2 regions of the Streptomyces sp. NPDC048566 genome follow, and region 2 is predicted to be linked to the other one. Evidence: predicted binding sites of a transcription regulator. Region 2 holds the regulator's gene; the other holds the start of a gene.
The links. The regulator HspR, encoded in region 2, represses chaperone genes until heat shock. The targets are predictions, from matches to a motif close to TTGAGNNNNNNNNNCTCAA.

Region 1: the regulator HspR is predicted to act here: its motif matches at 7,011-7,029, upstream of lon (endopeptidase La).

The regions. Positions count from the first base shown of each region.
Region 1 is NZ_JBICWL010000008.1:88,390-97,875, forward strand. Features, by position in the region: gene ACGFS9_RS15735 (multifunctional oxoglutarate decarboxylase/oxoglutarate dehydrogenase thiamine pyrophosphate-binding subunit/dihydrolipoyllysine-residue succinyltransferase subunit) at 1-2,376, opposite strand, end outside; gene ACGFS9_RS15740 (ATP-binding protein) at 2,659-3,771, opposite strand; gene ACGFS9_RS15745 (response regulator transcription factor) at 3,842-4,579, opposite strand; gene ACGFS9_RS15750 (spermidine synthase) at 4,692-5,369, opposite strand; gene ACGFS9_RS15755 (rhomboid-like protein) at 5,631-6,617, shown strand; gene lon (endopeptidase La) at 7,052-9,466, shown strand.
Region 2 is NZ_JBICWL010000004.1:394,558-404,043, forward strand. Features, by position in the region: gene ACGFS9_RS10665 ((Fe-S)-binding protein) at 19-2,325, opposite strand; gene ACGFS9_RS10670 (MraY family glycosyltransferase) at 2,600-3,745, shown strand; gene dnaK (molecular chaperone DnaK) at 3,893-5,746, shown strand; gene grpE (nucleotide exchange factor GrpE) at 5,743-6,402, shown strand; gene dnaJ (molecular chaperone DnaJ) at 6,436-7,623, shown strand; gene ACGFS9_RS10690 (heat shock protein transcriptional repressor HspR) at 7,631-8,086, shown strand; gene ACGFS9_RS10695 (sugar ABC transporter substrate-binding protein) at 8,683-9,486, shown strand, end outside.

The DNA.
Region 1 (9,486 bases), on a different contig from region 2:
GCGGTAGCAGATGAGGTCGATCACGACGTCCTTGTTGAACGCCTGACGGAACTCGAACGCCAGCCGCGCGACCCGGACGACGGCCTCGGGGTCGTCGCCGTTCACGTGGAAGATCGGCGCCTCGATCATGCGGGCCACGTCGGTGGCGTACATGGAGGAGCGCGAGGACTCCGGGGCGGCGGTGAAGCCGACCTGGTTGTTGATGACGATGTGGACCGTGCCGCCCGTGCGGTAGCCGCGCAGCTGCGACATGTTGAGCGTCTCGGCGACCACACCCTGGCCGGCGAAGGCCGCGTCACCGTGCAGGGCGACCGGCAGGACCGTGAAGTCCGTGCCGCCCTTGTTGATGATGTCCTGCTTGGCGCGGGTGATGCCCTCGATGACCGGGTCGACGGTCTCCAGGTGGGAGGGGTTCGCGGCCAGCGAGACGGCGATCTGCTCGCCGTCCAGGCCGGTGAAGGTGCCCCGGGCGCCCAGGTGGTACTTCACGTCGCCGGAGCCGTGCATCGACTTCGGGTCGAGGTTGCCCTCGAACTCGCGGAAGATCTGCGCGTACGACTTGCCGACGATGTTCGCGAGCACGTTGAGCCGGCCGCGGTGGGCCATGCCGATGACGACCTCGTCGAGGCGGGACTCCGCGGCGCTGTCGATGACGGCGTCCAGCAGCGGGATGACGGACTCGCCGCCCTCCAGGGAGAAGCGCTTCTGGCCGACGTACTTCGTCTGCAGGAACGTCTCGAAGGCCTCCGCCGCGTTCAGCCGGCGCAGGATGCGCAGCTGCTCCTCGCGCTCCGGCTTGGAGTGCGAGCGCTCGATGCGGTCCTGGATCCACTTGCGCTGCTTGGGGTCCTGGATGTGCATGAACTCGACGCCGGTGGTGCGGCAGTACGAGTCGCGCAGCACGCCGAGGATGTCGCGCAGCTTCATCAGGGACTTGCCGGCGAAGCCGCCGACCGCGAACTCCCGCTCCAGGTCCCACAGGGTGAGGCCGTGCTCGGTGATGTCCAGGTCGGGGTGCTTGCGCTGGCGGTACTCCAGCGGGTCGGTGTCGGCCATGACGTGGCCGCGGACCCGGTAGGAGTGGATCAGCTCGAAGACCCGGGCGGCCTTGGTGACGTCGTCGTCGTGGCTGGCGTCGATGTCCCTGAGCCAGCGGACCGGCTCGTAGGGGATGCGCAGCGCCTCGAAGATGTCGTCGAAGAAGCCCTGTTCGCCCAGCAGCAGGTTCGCGACGATCCGCAGGAACTCGCCGGAGGCGGCGCCCTGGATGACCCGGTGGTCGTAGGTCGACGTGAGCGTCATGACCTTGGAGATGCCGAGCTTGTTCAGGGTGTCCTGGGAGGTGCCCTGGAACTCCGCCGGGTAGTCCATCGAGCCGACGCCCATGATGACCGACTGTCCGGGCATCAGGCGCGGCACGGAGTGGACGGTGCCGAGACCGCCGGGGTTGGTCAGGGAGACCGTGACACCGCTGAAGTCGTCCATCGTCAGCTTGCCGTCGCGGGCGCGGCGGACGATGTCCTCGTAGGCCTGCCAGAACTCGAAGAAGTTCAGCGTCTCGGCCTTCTTGATGCCCGCGACGACCAGCTGGCGGTCGCCGTTGGGCTTCACGAGGTCGATCGCGAGGCCGAAGTTGACGTGCGGCGGCTTGACGAGGGTGGGCTTCCCGTCCTTGTCCGCGTAGTGCCAGTTCATCGACGGCATGGCCTTGATGGCCTGCACCATCGCGTAGCCGATGAGGTGGGTGAAGGAGATCTTCCCGCCCCGGGCGCGCTTCAGGTGGTTGTTGATGACGATGCGGTTGTCGAAGAGCAGCTTCACCGGGACCGCGCGCACGGACGTGGCCGTCGGCAGCTCCAGCGAGGCGTTCATGTTCTTCGCGACGGCACCGGCGGGACCGCGCAGGGTCACGTACTCGGGGCCCTCGGGCGCCTCGGCGGCCGGCTCGGCCTTCGGCTTCGCGGCGGCCGGCGCGGCCTTCGCGGGAGCCGGGGCGGCGGCGGGCTTCGGCGCCGGGGGAGCGGGCGCCGGAGCGGGGGCGGCCGGAGCGGGGGCCGCCTGAGGCGGCGCCTGGCGGGCCGCGGGCGGCGCGGGCGCGGCCGGAGCGGCCGGGGTGGTCTCTGCGGCCCCCGCGGCCGCAGTACCCGCCGGAGCCGGCGCGGCGGGCGCACCTGGCTTGTAATCGGCGAAGAAGTCCCACCAGGCACGGTCCACGGAGTTCGGGTCCTGGAGGTACTGCTGATAGATCTCGTCGACGAGCCACTCGTTGGGTCCGAAGGCGGCGGCGGGGTTCTTCCCGGCTTGGTCCTCGGTCTGGGGGGCACCTCCCGCCCGCAGGGTGGGGGAGCTCGAGTTACTGGTGGACTGTGGCGACACGGCGGCAACCGCCCTCTTCCGCTTCACAAGGTGATGGACAGCGGGAATAAAGGCTACGCCTCCCTGGCCGGGAAGGTCAGGCCGGGCCCGTCCAACGTCGTGCAAGTCACATCGGAATCCGCGTTTCGCCCAGGGAAATGGCGGGAAACAAGCGGGGTTCCGCTTCGGAGGGCCTACGACAGCCCGGGGGCGCGGGGCGACGCCCGCGGCCCTGTGCCTGATCACACGGATGCACCCGGTGGCGACCGTGGTGGATCTTGCGGCTCCGCTTCGAACTTTACGTCAACTTGGCAGAGAAGGGAGGCCCGGAAGAGTGACCTGAATCCGGCAACCCCGCTCGGATTCGGCCACGGCGATGCGTCCGCCGTGCAGATCGACCGCCCAGCGGGCGATGGCCAGGCCCAGGCCGGTGCCGCCGTCGCTCCCGGGACCGTGCGGCGAGGGCACCCCGCCCCGGTTGAACCGCTCGAAGACGCGGTGCCACTCCGACTTCGGGATGCCGGGCCCCTCGTCCAGGACCTCCAGCGCCAGCGCCTCCGGATGATCGCCGCGGCGCGCCCTCACCGTGACCCGCCCGTGCGCCGGACTGTGCTTGACCGCGTTGTCGATGAGATTCGCCACGACCTGGTGGATCCGCTCGGGGTCCGCGTGCGCGGTCAGCTCCGGCGGGGAGACGTCGAGGTGCAGGTGCACGTCGGTGCGGGTGTGGCTGCCGGAGCCCGAGGCGAGTTCCGCGCGGGCCGACGAGACCATGTTGGCCTCCTTCAGCACGCCCGACAGGTAGGGCCACACCTCGAAGCGCCGCCGCCGCAGCGGCACCACCCCGTTGTCCAGCCGCGACAGGTCGAGCAGCGTCTCCACCAGCCGTCCGAGCCGCTCCGTCTGCTTCAGCGCGATACGCATCGTCTCGGGGTCGGCGGCGGACACCCCGTCCACCACGTTCTCCAGCACCGCCCGCAGTCCCGCGATGGGAGTGCGCAGCTCGTGTGAGACATTCGCCACGAGTTCCTTGCGCTGCCGGTCCTGGGCCTCCAGCTCGTCGGCCATCAGGTTGATCGTCTGCGCCAGGTCGCCCAGCTCGTCGCGCCGGTCGTCGCGCACCCGCCGGGTGTAGTCGCCGTGCGATATCGACCGGGCCACCGCGTTCATCTCGTCCAGCGGGGCGGTGAGCGAGTGCGCCACGAACTGCGTGATCAGCAGCGTGGCGATCATCGAGAACACCGTGATGAAGCGGATCTCCGTCTTGGTGTGCACCGCGATCATCGACAGGCCCGTGGTGATGAGCACGGAGATGACGACCAGCGCGCCCAGCTTCGTCTTGATCGAGAAGGGCCGCACCCCCGCCCAGCGGCCGGCGCCCGCCCGCCCGCGCCCTCGGTCGCCGAGCCCGCTCATCACATCAACCCCTCAGGAAGGTCCCGGACGCGTTGCCGCCGACGCACCGCCGTCCCGGCGGCCGTCCCGCTCAGGGGTTCGGCGTCTCCAGCGCGTAGCCCACGCCGTGCACCGTGCGGATCCGCTCGGCACCGATCTTGCGGCGCAGCGCCTTGATGTGGCTGTCCACGGTCCGGGTCCCGGACGCGTCGGCCCAGTCCCACACCTCGGCGAGCAACTGCTCGCGCGACAGTACGGCACGCGGGGTGTTCGCGAGGCAGACGAGCAGGTCGAACTCGGTCGGCGTGAGGTGCACGTCCTCGCTGCGCACCCGCACCCGCCGCTGCGCGTGGTCGATCTCCAGCTCGCCGAGCCGCAGGATGCCGCTGCGCGGTGTGGAGGCGGCGACCACCGCGCGCTCCACCCGGCGCAGCAGGACGTGCACCCGCGCGGCGAGTTCGCGCATGGAGAACGGCTTCGTCATGTAGTCGTCGGCGCCCACGCCGAGCCCGACCAGCATGTCGGTCTCGTCGTCGCGCGCGGTGAGCATCAGCACGGGCACCGGGCGGGCGGCCTGCACGCGGCGGCAGACCTCCAGGCCGTCGAAGCCGGGCAGCATGATGTCGAGGATCAGCAGGTCGGGCTGCCATGCCTCGGCGGTGTCCACCGCGGCCGGACCGTCGCCCGCGGTTTGCACGAGGAACCCCTCGGCGCGCAGCCGGGCCGCGATGGCCTCGACGATCGTCGGGTCGTCCTCGACGACCAGCACCCGGCGCTGAGCGCCGGGTGTCGCCGTCGTGCCGTTCTGGGAGGTGTGTGTCTGCTCCATCGCCCGCCCCTGAGTGTGCTTTCCGGAATCCGTGGGGTGATCCCATGACTGCGCTTGACGCTTGAATGATCCGCGTCAGAGAAGCAGGGTACGGGCAGGCGTGGGCCCCCGGCTATCCAGGCCTTACCGCGAGATGCACCACGTCGGGAACGCCCCGGGCAACGGGGATCTCTTCGGTACGGACCTGCTGGAACCCGGCATTCCGCAAGGTTCCTTCAAATTCCGGAGAGGGCTGCGCGGACCACACGGCCAGTACGCCACCGGGCCTCAAAGCCCTTGCGCAGCTTGCCAGTCCCGCCTTCGAGTACAGGTTCGCGTTGTCCTCGGTGACCGTCCAGTCCGGGCCGTTGTCGATGTCGAGGCACAGCGCGTCGAACGTGTCGGAGATCTCACGGAGGCGGGCGACGAGATCCCCCTCGACGATCTCGGTCCGCGGATCGGCGAGCGCCGCGGCCGACACCTCCGCCAGCGGGCCCTCGCGGTGCCAGTCGATGATGGCCCGCTCCCGCTCGACCACCGTGATCCGCCCCCAGCGGTCGTCCGCGGCGGCGTGGGCGAGCGAGAAGCCGACGCCCAGTCCGCCGATCAGCACGCTCGGCTCCGGGCGGCCGTCCAGCGCGTCGCGCGCGGCGTCCACCAGCAGTCGCTCGGAGCGCCCGTCCGAGGTGTCCATCAGGAAGCACCCGTTGGCGATGATCTGCAGCAGCGCGCCGTGGCGCCGCAGCACGACCTCGCCGTACGGGCCCTGGCGCCGGTCGATGACCACGGGGGTGTCGTACGAGGCAGTCATGGCGTCCATCCTGGCATCCGCGCCCGGTGTCCCCGTGCCGCCCCGACGCACGGGGACGCACCCACCCGGACACCCGCCGCAGCCCGCTCCCGGACCCGCGCCCGCCCGGACCTCTGCGCTCCGGGACCCGCGCCCGCCCGGACCTGTGCCCGCCCCGATCTGCGCGGGTGCTGTTGTGAAGTGCCGGGCGCGGGGCACCCGTCGTGCACAGCGGCGGGTGGGACGCCGAACGGCTGGGCGGGGCGGAAGGAGCGCGGCGCGGTGGACGGCAGCGGTATCCGGACGGCCACCGCGGCGGCCGTGCCCCGGGCGGTGCCCGGTCCGGTGCTCCCCGTACCCGTCCGGGTGCGGGCACCTCGCCCCGGCGTCGGCCGGCGCGGCACGGTGCCGACCCCTCCCGGCGTCCCGCGGGGGCGCCGGGCCTTTCTCGGGCGGTCGCCGCTCGGCCGCGCCGGGCGGTCGGTCCGGCGACTGCTGCCGACCCCGCAGCGCACGCCGTTCACCTTCGGATACCTGCTCGTCCTCGCCGCCACCTCCACCGTCGCCGCGCACGCGGCCCCCTCGCTCGTCCGGGCGCTGCATCAGGCGTGCAGCACGGACGTCGCGCACCTCGTGCGGTATCCCGTGGCGGTGCTGTTCGCGAGTGCGCTGTGGATCGCCGGCGGGATCGCCTCGCCGTTCGCCGCCGGGTGCCTGCTCGCGCTGACCGCCCTGGAGCGCCGGATCGGGGGAGGGCGGACGGTCGGCGTCTTCCTGCTCGGTCACCTGGGCGCGACGCTGGCCACCGAGATACCGGTCGGGCTCGCGGTGTGGGCGGGCCGGTTGCCCGGCACGTCCCTGCACCGCTTCGACTACGGCATCAGCTACGGCGCGGCGGCCTGCGCGGGCTCCCTCGCCGGGCTGCTCGCGCCCCGGCTGCGGTGGCCCCTGCTGACCCTTGCCGCCGCGGCCCTCGTGGGGGGCCTGCTCGCGATCGACGACCCGCTGACCAACTGGGGACACCTGACCGCCCTGGCCCTCGGCCTCGCGACCTGGCCGCTCGTACGTCGCGGGAAGTGCGCTCGACCCACCACCGTCCCCCGGCGCCGGTACCCGCTGCGGTGGCGGGCCGGCAGGGGGGCCGACGGCGTACCAGGCCCGCCGCACCGGCGACTGCTCGGCACCAGCACCGGCACGGGCATAGCGCTCCGGCACGGGCTCGCGAACAGGACGGAACCGGCACCGGGACGGATGCCCGCGTCGTCCTGAACCGGCACCGGAACGGGCGCTTGAGCCGAGATCACCCGCACCGGGAACGGCTGCCGGAGCCGAGTCGTCCGTGCCGGCCGCCGACCGCCGACCGCCGACCGCCGACCGCCGACCGCCGACGGGACGCCGGAGTCGAACGCCGACGGGGCGCCGGAGCCGAGTCGTCCGTGCCGGCCGCCGACGGGACGTCCGATGCCCCGCCGCCATGGCCTCGGCGGCGGGTCGGGCCCCCTGCCGGACCCGCTCCCGGCGTCCCTCCGCCACCCTCCTGTCCGGCCGTCCGGCCGTCCGGCCGTCTGCCTCCTCGGGTGCCGCGGACGATGCCCGCCCGCTGTTCCGGAGTGATCGCTCACAGCGAACGCCGGCGCGGGAACATCCGAGGGTCGCCATGCATTGAGTGCACATAGCTCAACTTGTATGCCGAAGGGAAGATCATGGCTTCGACGTCCGCACCACTCACTCTGCCCGTGCTGCCGCTCGACGACGAGGTCGTGCTGCCCGGAATGGTGGTTCCGCTCGATCTGAACGACCCCGATGTACGGGCCGCCGTGGAGGCCGCCCAGGCCGCTGCCCGTGCAACGTCCGGCAAGCCCCAGGTACTCCTGGTCCCGCGCATCGACGGCACGTACGCGGGCACCGGCGTGCTCGGCACCGTCGAACAGGTCGGCCGGCTGGCCGACGGCGACCCGGGAGCGCTGATCCGCGGTCGCGGGCGGGTGCGGGTCGGCGCGGGCACCACCGGCCCCGGTGCGGCGCTCTGGGTCGAGGGCACCCGGGTCGACGAGACCGTCCCCGACCCGCTGCCCGGCCGCGTCGCCGACCTGGTCAAGGAGTACAAGGCCCTGGCCACGAGCTGGCTGCGCAAGCGGGCCGCCTGGCAGGTCGTGGACCGCGTCCAGCAGATCGACGACGTGTCCGCCCTCGCCGACAATTCCGGTTACTCGCCCTTCCTCTCTCTTGAGCAGAAGGTGGAGCTGCTGGAGACCGCCGACCCGGTGGCCCGCCTGAAGCTCGCCACCGAGCAGCTCCGCGAGCACCTCGCCGAGCAGGATGTCGCCGAGTCCATCGCCAAGGACGTCCAGGAGGGCGTCGACAAGCAGCAGCGGGAGTTCCTGCTGCGCCGCCAGCTCGACGCGGTGCGCAAGGAACTGCGCGACCTCAAGGGCGAGGACGGCGAGGAGGAGTCCGACGACTACCGCGCCCGGGTGGAGGCCGCCGACCTTCCGGAGAACGTCCGCGAGGCGGCCCTCAAGGAGGTCGAGAAGCTGGAGCGGTCCAGCGACCAGTCGCCCGAGGGCAGCTGGATCAGGACCTGGCTCGACACCGTCCTCGAACTGCCGTGGAACGAGCGGACCGAGGACCAGTACGACATCCCCGGCGCCCAGGCGCTGCTCGACGCCGAGCACGCCGGCCTGGAGGACGTGAAGGAGCGCATCACCGAGTACCTCGCCGTGCGCAAGCGCCGTGCGGACCGCGGTCTCGGGGTCGTCGGCGGCCGGCGCGGCGGCGCGGTGCTGGCGCTCGTCGGCCCGCCCGGCGTCGGCAAGACCTCGCTGGGCGAGTCCGTCGCGCACGCCATGGGCCGCACGTTCGTCCGGGTCGCCCTCGGCGGCGTCCGCGACGAGGCCGAGATCCGCGGCCACCGCCGTACGTACGTCGGCGCGCTGCCCGGCCGGATCGTGCGGGCGATCAAGGAGGCCGGGTCGATGAACCCGGTGGTCCTGCTCGACGAGATCGACAAGGTCGGCTCCGACTTCCGGGGCGACCCGGCGGCGGCGCTCCTCGAAGTCCTCGACCCGGCGCAGAACCACACCTTCCGCGACCACTACCTGGAGGTCGAACTCGACCTCTCGGACGTGGTGTTCCTCGCGACGGCCAACGTGCTCGAAGCCATCCCGGAGGCCCTGCTCGACCGCATGGAGCTGGTCCGCCTCGACGGCTACACCGAGGACGAGAAGGTCGTCATCGCCCGGGACCACCTGCTGCCCCGGCAGCTGGAGCGGGCCGGACTGGAGAAGGACGAGGTCGTCCTCGACGAGAGCGCGCTGCGCAAGCTGGCCGGGGAGTACACCCGGGAAGCGGGCGTGCGGAACCTGGAGCGGGCCGTCGCCCGGCTGCTGCGCAAGGTCGCGGCCCAGCACGAACTGGGCGAGCGGGAGCTGCCGTTCACGGTGATCGACGCGGACCTGCGCGGACTCGTCGGGCGCCCGCACCACGTGCCGGAGTCCGCCCAGGACCCGGCCGAGCGCCGCACGGCGGTGCCCGGTGTCGCGACCGGCCTCGCCGTCACCGGAGCGGGCGGAGACGTCCTCTTCGTGGAGGCGTCGCTGGCCGACCCGGAGACGGGTGCCGCGGGTCTGACCCTGACCGGTCAGCTCGGGGACGTGATGAAGGAGTCCGCGCAGATCGCGCTGTCGTTCCTGCGCTCGCACGGCGCCGAGCTCGAACTGCCGGTGGGCGACCTGAAGGACCGCGGCGCGCACATCCACTTCCCGGCGGGCGCGGTCCCCAAGGACGGACCGAGCGCGGGCGTCACCATGACGACCGCCCTCGCGTCGCTGCTGTCGGGCCGGCTGGTCCGCACCGACGTGGCCATGACCGGGGAGGTCTCGCTGACCGGCCGCGTGCTGCCCATCGGCGGGGTCAAGCAGAAGCTGCTCGCCGCGCACCGGGCGGGGGTCACGACCGTGATCATCCCCAAGCGCAACGAGGCCGACCTGGACGACGTCCCGGCCGAGGTCCTGGAGAAGCTCGACGTCCACGCCGTCACGGACGTCCGCCAGGTCCTGGAGCTGGCACTGGCGCCGGCGACGAACGGTGCCGTGCCGGAGGTCCCGGTGGCGGCGTGACGGACGCCTCCGGCGGTGAG
Region 2 (9,486 bases):
CGTGCGGCCTGCGGCCGGTTACTTCACCGGCTCCGGCTCCGGCGCGTTCTCCGAGTCCGCGGTGCCGGCCGGGGGTTCGTCGTCCCCGCCGTCGCCGTCGACCGGTGCCTTGACCGAGTCGAGGAGGAGCTGGGCGACGTCGACGACCTGGACCGACTCCTTGGCCTTGCCGTCGTTCTTCTTGCCGTTGACCGAGTCGGTCAGCATGACCAGGCAGAACGGGCAGGCGGTCGAGACGATGTCCGGGTCGAGCGACAGGGCCTCGTCGACGCGCTCGTTGTTGATGCGCTTGCCGATCCGCTCCTCCATCCACATCCGCGCGCCGCCGGCGCCGCAGCAGAAGCCGCGCTCCTTGTGGCGGTGCATCTCCTGCTGGCGCAGGCCCGGGACGGCGGACATGATCTCGCGCGGCGGCGTGTAGACCTTGTTGTGGCGGCCCAGGTAGCACGGGTCGTGGTAGGTGATGAGGCCCTCGACCGGGGTGACCGGCAGCAGCTTGCCCTCGTCGATGAGGTGCTGGAGCAGCTGGGTGTGGTGGATGACCTCGTAGTCGCCGCCGAGCTGCGGGTACTCGTTGCCGAGGGTGTTGAGGCAGTGCGGGCAGGTGGCGACGATCTTCTTGGCCGACGCGGGCTTCCTGGACTCCGCCGTGACCTTGCCGTCGTCGTCCATCTCCTCGCCGAAGGCGGCGTTGAGGGACATGACGTTCTCCATGCCGAGCTCCTGGAACAGGGGCTCGTTGCCGAGGCGGCGGGCGGAGTCGCCGGTGCACTTCTCGTCGCCGCCCATGATCGCGAACGTGACGCCCGCCATGTGCAGCAGCTCCGCGAAGGCCTTGGTGGTCTTCTTGGCGCGGTCCTCCAGGGCGCCGGCGCAGCCGACCCAGTAGAGGTACTCGACCTCGGTGAGGTCCTCGATGTCGCGGCCGACGACCGGGATCTCGAAGTCGACCTCCTTGGTCCACTCCAGGCGCTGCTTCTTCGCCAGGCCCCAGGGGTTGCCCTTCTTCTCCAGGTTCTTGAGCATCGTGCCCGCCTCGGACGGGAACGCGCTCTCGATCATCACCTGGTAGCGGCGCATGTCGACGATGTGGTCGATGTGCTCGATGTCGACCGGGCACTGCTCGACGCAGGCGCCGCAGGTGGTGCAGGACCACAGGACGTCCGGGTCGATGACGCCGTTCTCCTCGGCGGTGCCGATCAGCGGGCGCTCGGCCTCGGCGAGAGCGGCCGCGGGGACGTCCTTGAGCTGCTCCTCGGAGGCCTTCTCCTCGCCCTCCATGGTCTTGCCGCCGCCGGCCAGCAGGTAGGGCGCCTTGGCGTGCGCGTGGTCGCGCAGCGACATGATCAGCAGCTTCGGGGAGAGCGGCTTGCCGGTGTTCCAGGCGGGGCACTGCGACTGGCAGCGGCCGCACTCGGTGCAGGTGGAGAAGTCGAGCAGGCCCTTCCAGGAGAACTGCTCGACCTGGGAGACGCCGAAGACGTCGTCCTCGCCGGGGTCGGTGAAGTCGATGGGCTCGCCGCCGCTGGTCATCGGGAGCAGCTCGCCTAGGGCGGTCGCGCCCTTGGCGTCGCGCTTGAACCAGATGTTGGGGAAGGCGAGGAAGCGGTGCCAGGCGACACCCATGTTGGTGTTCAGGCCGACGGTGATGGCCCAGCCCATGGTGACGCCGAGCTTGATCATGGCGGTCAGGTAGACCAGGGTCTGCAGGGTGCCGAGGCTCAGCCCGTGGAAGGCGGCGACCAGGGGGTACGAGGCCCAGTAGGCGGCCTCGTAGTGGTCGACGCCGTGCAGGGCGCCCTCCAGGCCGCGCAGCGTCATGATGGCGAGGCCGATGACGAGGATGACGCCCTCGACGAAGTACGCCTGGCCGGTCTTGGAGCCCGCGAAGCGGGACTTGCGGCCCGGCCTGGTGGGCCGGTTCAGCTGCCGGATCACGATCAGCACGAGGATGCCGAGGGTCGTGAACAGCGCGATGAACTCGGTGTAGAACTCGTAGGGCAGCCAGCCGCCGAGGACCGGGAGGGTCCAGTCGGCCTGGAACAGCTGACCGTAGGCGTTGACGATGGTCAGGCCCAGGGTCAGGAAGCCGACGGCGACGAACCAGTGCGCGACGCCGATGATCCCCCACCGGTTCATCCGGGTGTGGCCGACGAACTCCTTGGCCAGCGTGGCGGTGCGGGCCTTCCAGTCGTCGGTGCGGCTGCCGGCGGGGACGGGCTGGCCGAGCTTGATGAACCGGTAGATCTGCGCGACGGCCCGCGCGATCAGCGCGACGCCGACCACGGTCAGGACCAGCGACACGACGATCGCGGCGAGTTGCATTCGGGGGCTCCTCGGGCCTGCGAGGTGTTCTTCGAGGGTCGCCTCGAAGTGATTACTAAGCGGTAACTTATGCAGTCCGTCTGAGACTACCCACTTCTTCCGCCGCACTGTAGTCAGGGGCGCGGTGATCTGCGTCGCTGAGGCAGACCTGAGTGGACGCGTCGCGGGCGGCCGGGCGATGTGCCCCGGCCGTCGCGCGGCTCCGGCGCGGGGACGAGTAAACCCGATCGTGTTATTCAGACAATACTGTGACAAGTACCCCTAAATTAGCGATGTGCTGTACGGAATCGCGGCCGCCACGGCCGCCCTGCTCCTGACCGCCGCGCTCTCGGCGCTGCTGCGGTCGCTCGCGCTGCGCCCGGGTGCGGCCGGCGGGCCGGGGCTCCTCGCCGGCCGCACCCGGCCCCGACCGCCCGGCCGGGAGCGGCGGGTGCCGCCGCTCGGCGGGCTCGCCGTGGCGGGCGCGACGGCGCTCGTCGGCTGCGCCGGGGACTGGACCGGTGCCGCCCCGCTCGGCGCCCAGACGAGCCGGCTGCTGGTCGCCGCCCTGGTCGTCGCCCTGGCCGGCCTCGCCGCCGACCTGCTGCCCGTGCCGCCCCCGCTGCGGCTGACCGCCGTCGCCGGCGCCGCCGTCCTGGCCGTGCCCTACGACGCGCTGGGCGTGCCCGGCGGTGTGCTCGCCGCCGGCTGGATCGTGTGCGTCACCCGGGCCTTCCGCTCGCTGGACCAGTCCGACGGGGTGCTCGGGACCGTCGGGGTGATCACCGCCTTCGCGCTCGGCGGATGCGCCACGGCCGAGGTCATGGACGGGCTCGCGGCGCTGCTCAGCGTGCTGGCCGCCGCGCTCGCCGGGTTCCTGATGCACGGCTGGCCGCCGGCCCGGATCGCGGCGGGCCGCTGCGGGTCCCAGTTCGCCGGGTTCGTGCTGGCCTCGGCGGCCGTGCTCGTGCACGCGGAGCGGCCCGCCGGGTCCGGTCTCGCCGCCGGGTTCGCGCTGACGGCGCTGGTCACCGTCGATGCCGCCTTCGTCCTGGTCTCCCGGCGGCGCGCCGGGCGGCCGGTGCTGCGGTCCGCGCCCGACCATCTCGCGCACCGGCTGCGCCGGGCCGGGCTCACCCGGCAGGGCGTCGTCGTCGTCACCGGGCTCGCCGCGTTCGCGGGTGCGCTCGTCGGGCTGTTCATCGATCTCGGCTGGCTCGGGGCCGCGGCGGCCTGGTGGCCGGCCGGCGCCGTCCTGGCCGCCGCGGTGGCGGGTGCCGTCCGGCCGGGTCCCCGGGCGCGCCGCGCCGGCCCGGGACCCCGATCCCGTACGCATGCGATTCCGCAGCCCGGGGGACCCGTCGCGGGAGGCGTGCGCCGTCCCGCCGACCCCCCCGGCGCCGTGCGGGAGGCCGCGGACGGGCCGGTGAAAATCCCCTAGCTCGCTGTGAGACGTGCAGGTCGGGGGCATCCTGCGCGTAAGGAGCGGATAAGAGTTGAGCCTCCACGACTCATGTCTGTTGACCGAGCGGCGGACGTCGTGCACACTTGAGCCTGTTCCACTCAAGTCATTGTTGGAGGAATCGAAATGGCACGTGCGGTCGGCATCGACCTGGGCACGACTAACTCCGTCGTCAGCGTTCTGGAGGGCGGCGAGCCCACCGTCATCACCAACGCCGAGGGCGCCAGGACCACGCCGTCCGTCGTCGCCTTCGCGAAGAACGGTGAGGTGCTCGTCGGCGAGGTCGCCAAGCGCCAGGCGGTCACGAACGTGGACCGGACCATCCGTTCCGTGAAGCGTCACATGGGCACGGACTGGACGATCGAGCTCGACGGCAAGAGCTTCAACCCGCAGCAGATGAGCGCCTTCATCCTGCAGAAGCTGAAGCGCGACGCCGAGGCGTACCTGGGCGAGAAGGTGGCCGACGCGGTCATCACCGTCCCGGCGTACTTCAACGACTCCGAGCGCCAGGCGACGAAGGAGGCCGGTGAGATCGCGGGCCTGAACGTCCTGCGCATCGTGAACGAGCCGACCGCCGCCGCCCTGGCGTACGGCCTCGACAAGGACGACCAGACCATCCTCGTCTTCGACCTCGGCGGCGGCACGTTCGACGTGTCCCTGCTGGAGATCGGTGACGGCGTCGTCGAGGTGAAGGCGACCAACGGCGACAACCACCTCGGTGGTGACGACTGGGACCAGCGCGTCATGGACTACCTGGTCAAGCAGTTCCAGGCCGGTCACGGCGTGGACCTGTCCAAGGACAAGATGGCCCTCCAGCGCCTCCGCGAGGCCGCGGAGAAGGCCAAGATCGAGCTGTCCTCGTCCACCGAGACCACGATCAACCTGCCCTACATCACGGCGTCCGCCGAGGGCCCGCTGCACCTGGACGAGAAGCTCACGCGCGCCCAGTTCCAGCAGCTGACGGCCGACCTGCTGGAGCGCTGCAAGACGCCGTTCCACAACGTCATCAAGGACGCGGGCATCCAGCTGTCCGAGATCGACCACGTCGTCCTCGTCGGCGGCTCCACCCGCATGCCGGCCGTCGCCGAGCTCGTCAAGGAGCTGACCGGCGGCAACGAGGCCAACAAGGGCGTGAACCCGGACGAGGTCGTCGCCATCGGCGCCGCCCTGCAGGCCGGTGTCCTCAAGGGCGAGGTCAAGGACGTCCTGCTCCTCGACGTCACCCCGCTGTCCCTCGGCATCGAGACCAAGGGAGGGATCATGACCAAGCTCATCGAGCGCAACACCACGATCCCGACCAAGCGGTCCGAGATCTTCACGACGGCCGAGGACAACCAGCCGTCCGTGCAGATCCAGGTCTACCAGGGCGAGCGCGAGATCGCGGCGTACAACAAGAAGCTCGGCATGTTCGAGCTGACCGGTCTGCCGCCGGCCCCCCGGGGCGTCCCGCAGATCGAGGTCGCCTTCGACATCGACGCCAACGGCATCATGCACGTGACCGCGAAGGACCTCGGCACGGGCAAGGAGCAGAAGATGACCGTCACCGGCGGCTCCTCGCTGCCGAAGGACGAGGTCGACCGGATGCGCCAGGAGGCCGAGAAGTACGCGGAGGAGGACCACGCCCGCCGCGAGGCCGCCGAGAGCCGCAACCAGGGCGAGCAGCTCGTCTACCAGACGGAGAAGTTCCTCAAGGACAACGAGGACAAGGTCCCCGGCGAGGTCAAGACCGAGGTCGAGGCGTCCGTCGAGGAGCTGAAGACCGCGCTCAAGGGCGAGGACACCGCCGAGATCCGCACCGCCACCGAGAAGGTCGCCGCCGTCTCGCAGAAGCTGGGCCAGGCCATGTACGCCGACGCCCAGGCCGCGCAGGCCGCGGGCGGCGACGCCCCGGGCGCCGAGGCCCCGAAGGCCGACGGCGGTGACGAGGACGTCGTCGACGCCGAGATCGTCGACGAGGACCGCAAGGACGGTGCCGCGTGACGGAGGAGACCCCGGGCTTCGACGAGCAGCCCGACGTCCCCTCCGGCGCCACCTCCGACGACGCCGATCCGCAGTCCGCCACCCCCTCTGCGGAGGGGGCGGCGGCCCCGGACGGGGACGACAGCGCACAGTTGACCGCCCTGACGGCGCAGCTGGACCAGGCACGCACCGGTCTCACCGAGCGGACCGCCGACCTCCAGCGGCTCCAGGCCGAGTTCCAGAACTACCGCCGCCGCGTCGAGCGTGACCGGATCGCGGTCAAGGAGATCGCCGTGGCGAACCTCCTGACCGAGCTGCTGCCGGTGCTCGACGACATCGGCCGCGCGCGGGACCACGGCGAACTCGTCGGCGGATTCAAGTCCGTCGGGGAGTCCCTGGAGACCGTCGCGGCCAAGATGGGGCTCCAGCAGTTCGGCAAGGAGGGCGAGCCCTTCGACCCGACGATCCACGAGGCCCTGATGCACTCGTACGCGCCGGACGTCACCGAGACGACGTGCGTGGCGATTCTGCAGCCGGGGTATCGCTTCGGCGAGCGCACCATCCGCCCCGCGCGGGTGGCCGTCGCCGAGCCGCAGCCCGGGGCGCAGACGGTCAAGGCCGAGGAGTCGGCCGAGACGGTCGAGGACAAGGAGAGCGGTGGCCCGGACGAGGGCTGAGCTTGACAGCGGAAGGAAGGAGGGACGTCGGGGATGAGCACCAAGGACTTCATCGAGAAGGACTTCTACAAGGTCCTCGGCGTCCCCAAGGACGCCACCGAGGCCGAGATCAAGAAGGCGTACCGGAAGCTCGCCCGCGAGAACCATCCGGACGCCAACAAGGGCAACGTCAAGGCCGAGGAGCGCTTCAAGGAGATCTCCGAGGCGAACGACGTCCTCGGTGACCCCAAGAAGCGCAAGGAGTACGACGAGGCCCGCGCCCTCTTCGGCAACGGCGGCTTCCGCCCGGGGCCCGGCGCGGGCGGCGGCAACTTCAACTTCGACCTGGGCGACCTCTTCGGAGGCGCCCCCCAGGGCGGACAGGGCGGCCAGGCCGGCGGCTTCGGCGGCGGCATCGGCGACGTCTTCGGCGGCCTGTTCAACCGCGGCGGCGCCGGTACGGGCACCCGTACCCAGCCCCGGCGCGGCCAGGACATCGACACCGAGGTCACGCTGAGCTTCACCGAGGCGGTGGACGGCGCGACCGTTCCGCTGCGCATGACCTCGCAGGCACCCTGCAAGGCGTGCTCGGGCACCGGCGACGCCAACGGCACACCGCGCGTGTGCCCGACCTGCGTCGGCACCGGGCAGGTGGCCCGGGGCTCGGGCGGTGGCTTCTCGCTCACCGACCCGTGCCCGGACTGCAAGGGCCGCGGCCTGATCTCGGAGAACCCCTGCGAGGTCTGCAAGGGCAGCGGCCGTGCCAAGTCGTCCCGGACCATGCAGGTCCGGATTCCGGCGGGCGTCAGCGACGGCCAGCGGATCCGGCTGCGGGGCAAGGGCGCTCCCGGCGAGCGCGGCGGACCCTCCGGCGACCTGTACGTCACCGTCCACGTCGACACCCACCCGGTCTTCGGCCGCAAGGGCGACAACCTGACCGTCACGGTGCCCGTCACCTTCACGGAGGCGGCGCTCGGCGGGGAGGTGAAGGTACCCACCCTGGGCGGGCCCGCGGTGACCCTGAAGCTGCCGCCGGGCACACCCAACGGACGCACCATGCGGGCCCGCGGCAAGGGCGCGGTCCGCAAGGACGGCACCCGGGGCGACCTCCTCGTCACCGTCGAGGTGGCGGTGCCCCAGGACGTGTCGGGCAAGGCTCGCGACGCGCTGGAGGCGTATCGCGAGGCGACCGCGGGTGAGGACCCGCGGGCGGAGCTGTTCCAGGCCGCGAAGGGAGCATGACGGAGCCATGGACACCACCGGTCGGCGGCGCAATCCGTACGAACTGACCGAGGAGACGCCGGTCTACGTCATCTCGGTGGCCGCCCAGCTCTCCGGACTGCATCCGCAGACCCTGCGTCAGTACGACCGGCTCGGCCTGGTCTCCCCCGACCGCACCCCCGGCCGGGGCCGCCGCTACTCGGCTCGCGACATCGAACTGCTGCGCACCGTCCAGCAGTTGTCGCAGGACGAGGGCATCAACCTGGCCGGCATCAAGCGCATCATCGAGCTGGAGAACCAGGTGGCGGCGCTCCAGTCCCGGGTCGCCGAGCTCCAGTCGGCCCTGGAGGGCGCCGCGGTGGCCATGCAGCAGCGCGAGGCCGCGGTGCACGCCTCCTACCGGCGGGACCTGGTCCCGTACCAGGAGGTCCAGCAGACGAGCGCCCTGGTGGTCTGGCGTCCCAAGCGGTCGCCGGACCAGTGACCGTGACACCCGGGAGGGGCCCGGAGGCAACGGCCTCCGGGCCCCTCCCGCGTGTGCGCGCCCCGGGGCCCCGGCTCTCCCGTCTCCGGCGTCCGCCGCTCTCGTGTCCCCCTCCCGGCTGCCGGCTCCCGGCTCTCCCGAGGTCTCGGGGCCCGGTGTGCGCGGACTCACTCCGTGACCGTTTCCGATCGATGACGGACCGGATGGCTTGATCCTGACGTTCCGGACGGAATCGGTGGTTTGGTCGCTTTCGCGGTGCCGGATCGGGCCGCGGTGCCGAGGGGCGTTTCCGCCGGGGAAACGGGTGCGGGGCGGCCCGTCCTCCGGGCTCCCGTGCACCTCAACGGCGGTCGGCGCGGCGGCGGGTGGACCGTCGCGGGACGCGCCGCCACCGCGTCGGTGTGGATGACGGAAGGTGAAGCTGAGGGGATTGCCGGAACGTTGGGCGTAACCTCTTCCCACAGTGTTCACTTGTGGAACACGGAACGCTGTTGCCATCTCGTTAAGTGGCTACTCCTTGACGCTGAGGTGATCGCCGCGTTGGCTTTCAGCCACCTGGGTCGCAATGCTGCAACCTCGCCCGGAAGGCACCTGATGTGAACACTCGTAACACCGGTCTCCGCCGTACCGTCATAGCCCTGACCTCGTCCGCCGTCGCCCTCTCCCTCGCGGGCTGCGGTGTCGTGGACGGGATCGGTGGGAGCGACGCCAAGGCCAGCCCCACGAAGGGCGACGACATCACGGTCGGGCTGCTCCTTCCGGAGAAGGAGAACACCCGTTACGAGAAGTTCGACTATCCGATCATCAAGGAACAGGTCGAGAAGCTCACCGAGGGCAAGGGCGAGGTCGAGTACGCCAACGCCGACCAGGACGCGGCCAAGCAGCTCACCCAGTTGCAGGGGATGATCGACGACAAGGTCGACGTCATCCTCGTGGACGCGGTCGACTCGAAGTCGATCGCCAAGGGCGTCGAGAAGGCCAAGGCGGCGGGCATTCCCGTCATCGCCTACGACCGGCTGGCGCAGGGCCCGATCGACGCGTACATCTCCTTCGACAACGAACTGGTCGGCGAGGTCCAGGGCAAGGCCCTGGTCGGCGCGCTCGGCAGCAACTCCGCGTCGAAGAAGATCATCATGATGAACGGCGCGACGACCGACCCGAACGCCGCGCAGTTCAAGGCCGGAGCCATCTCCGAGCTGAAGGACAAGGTGATCGTCGCGGCCACGTACGACACCAAGGAGTGGAAGCCGGCCAACGCCGCGGCCAACATGGAGGAGGCCATCCAGAAGGTCGGCCTCGACAACATCGCCGGCGTGTACTCCGCCAACGACGGCATCGCCGGCGCGGTCATCGACACCCTCAAGAGCGCGGGCGCCTCCAAGGTCCCGCCGGTCACCGGC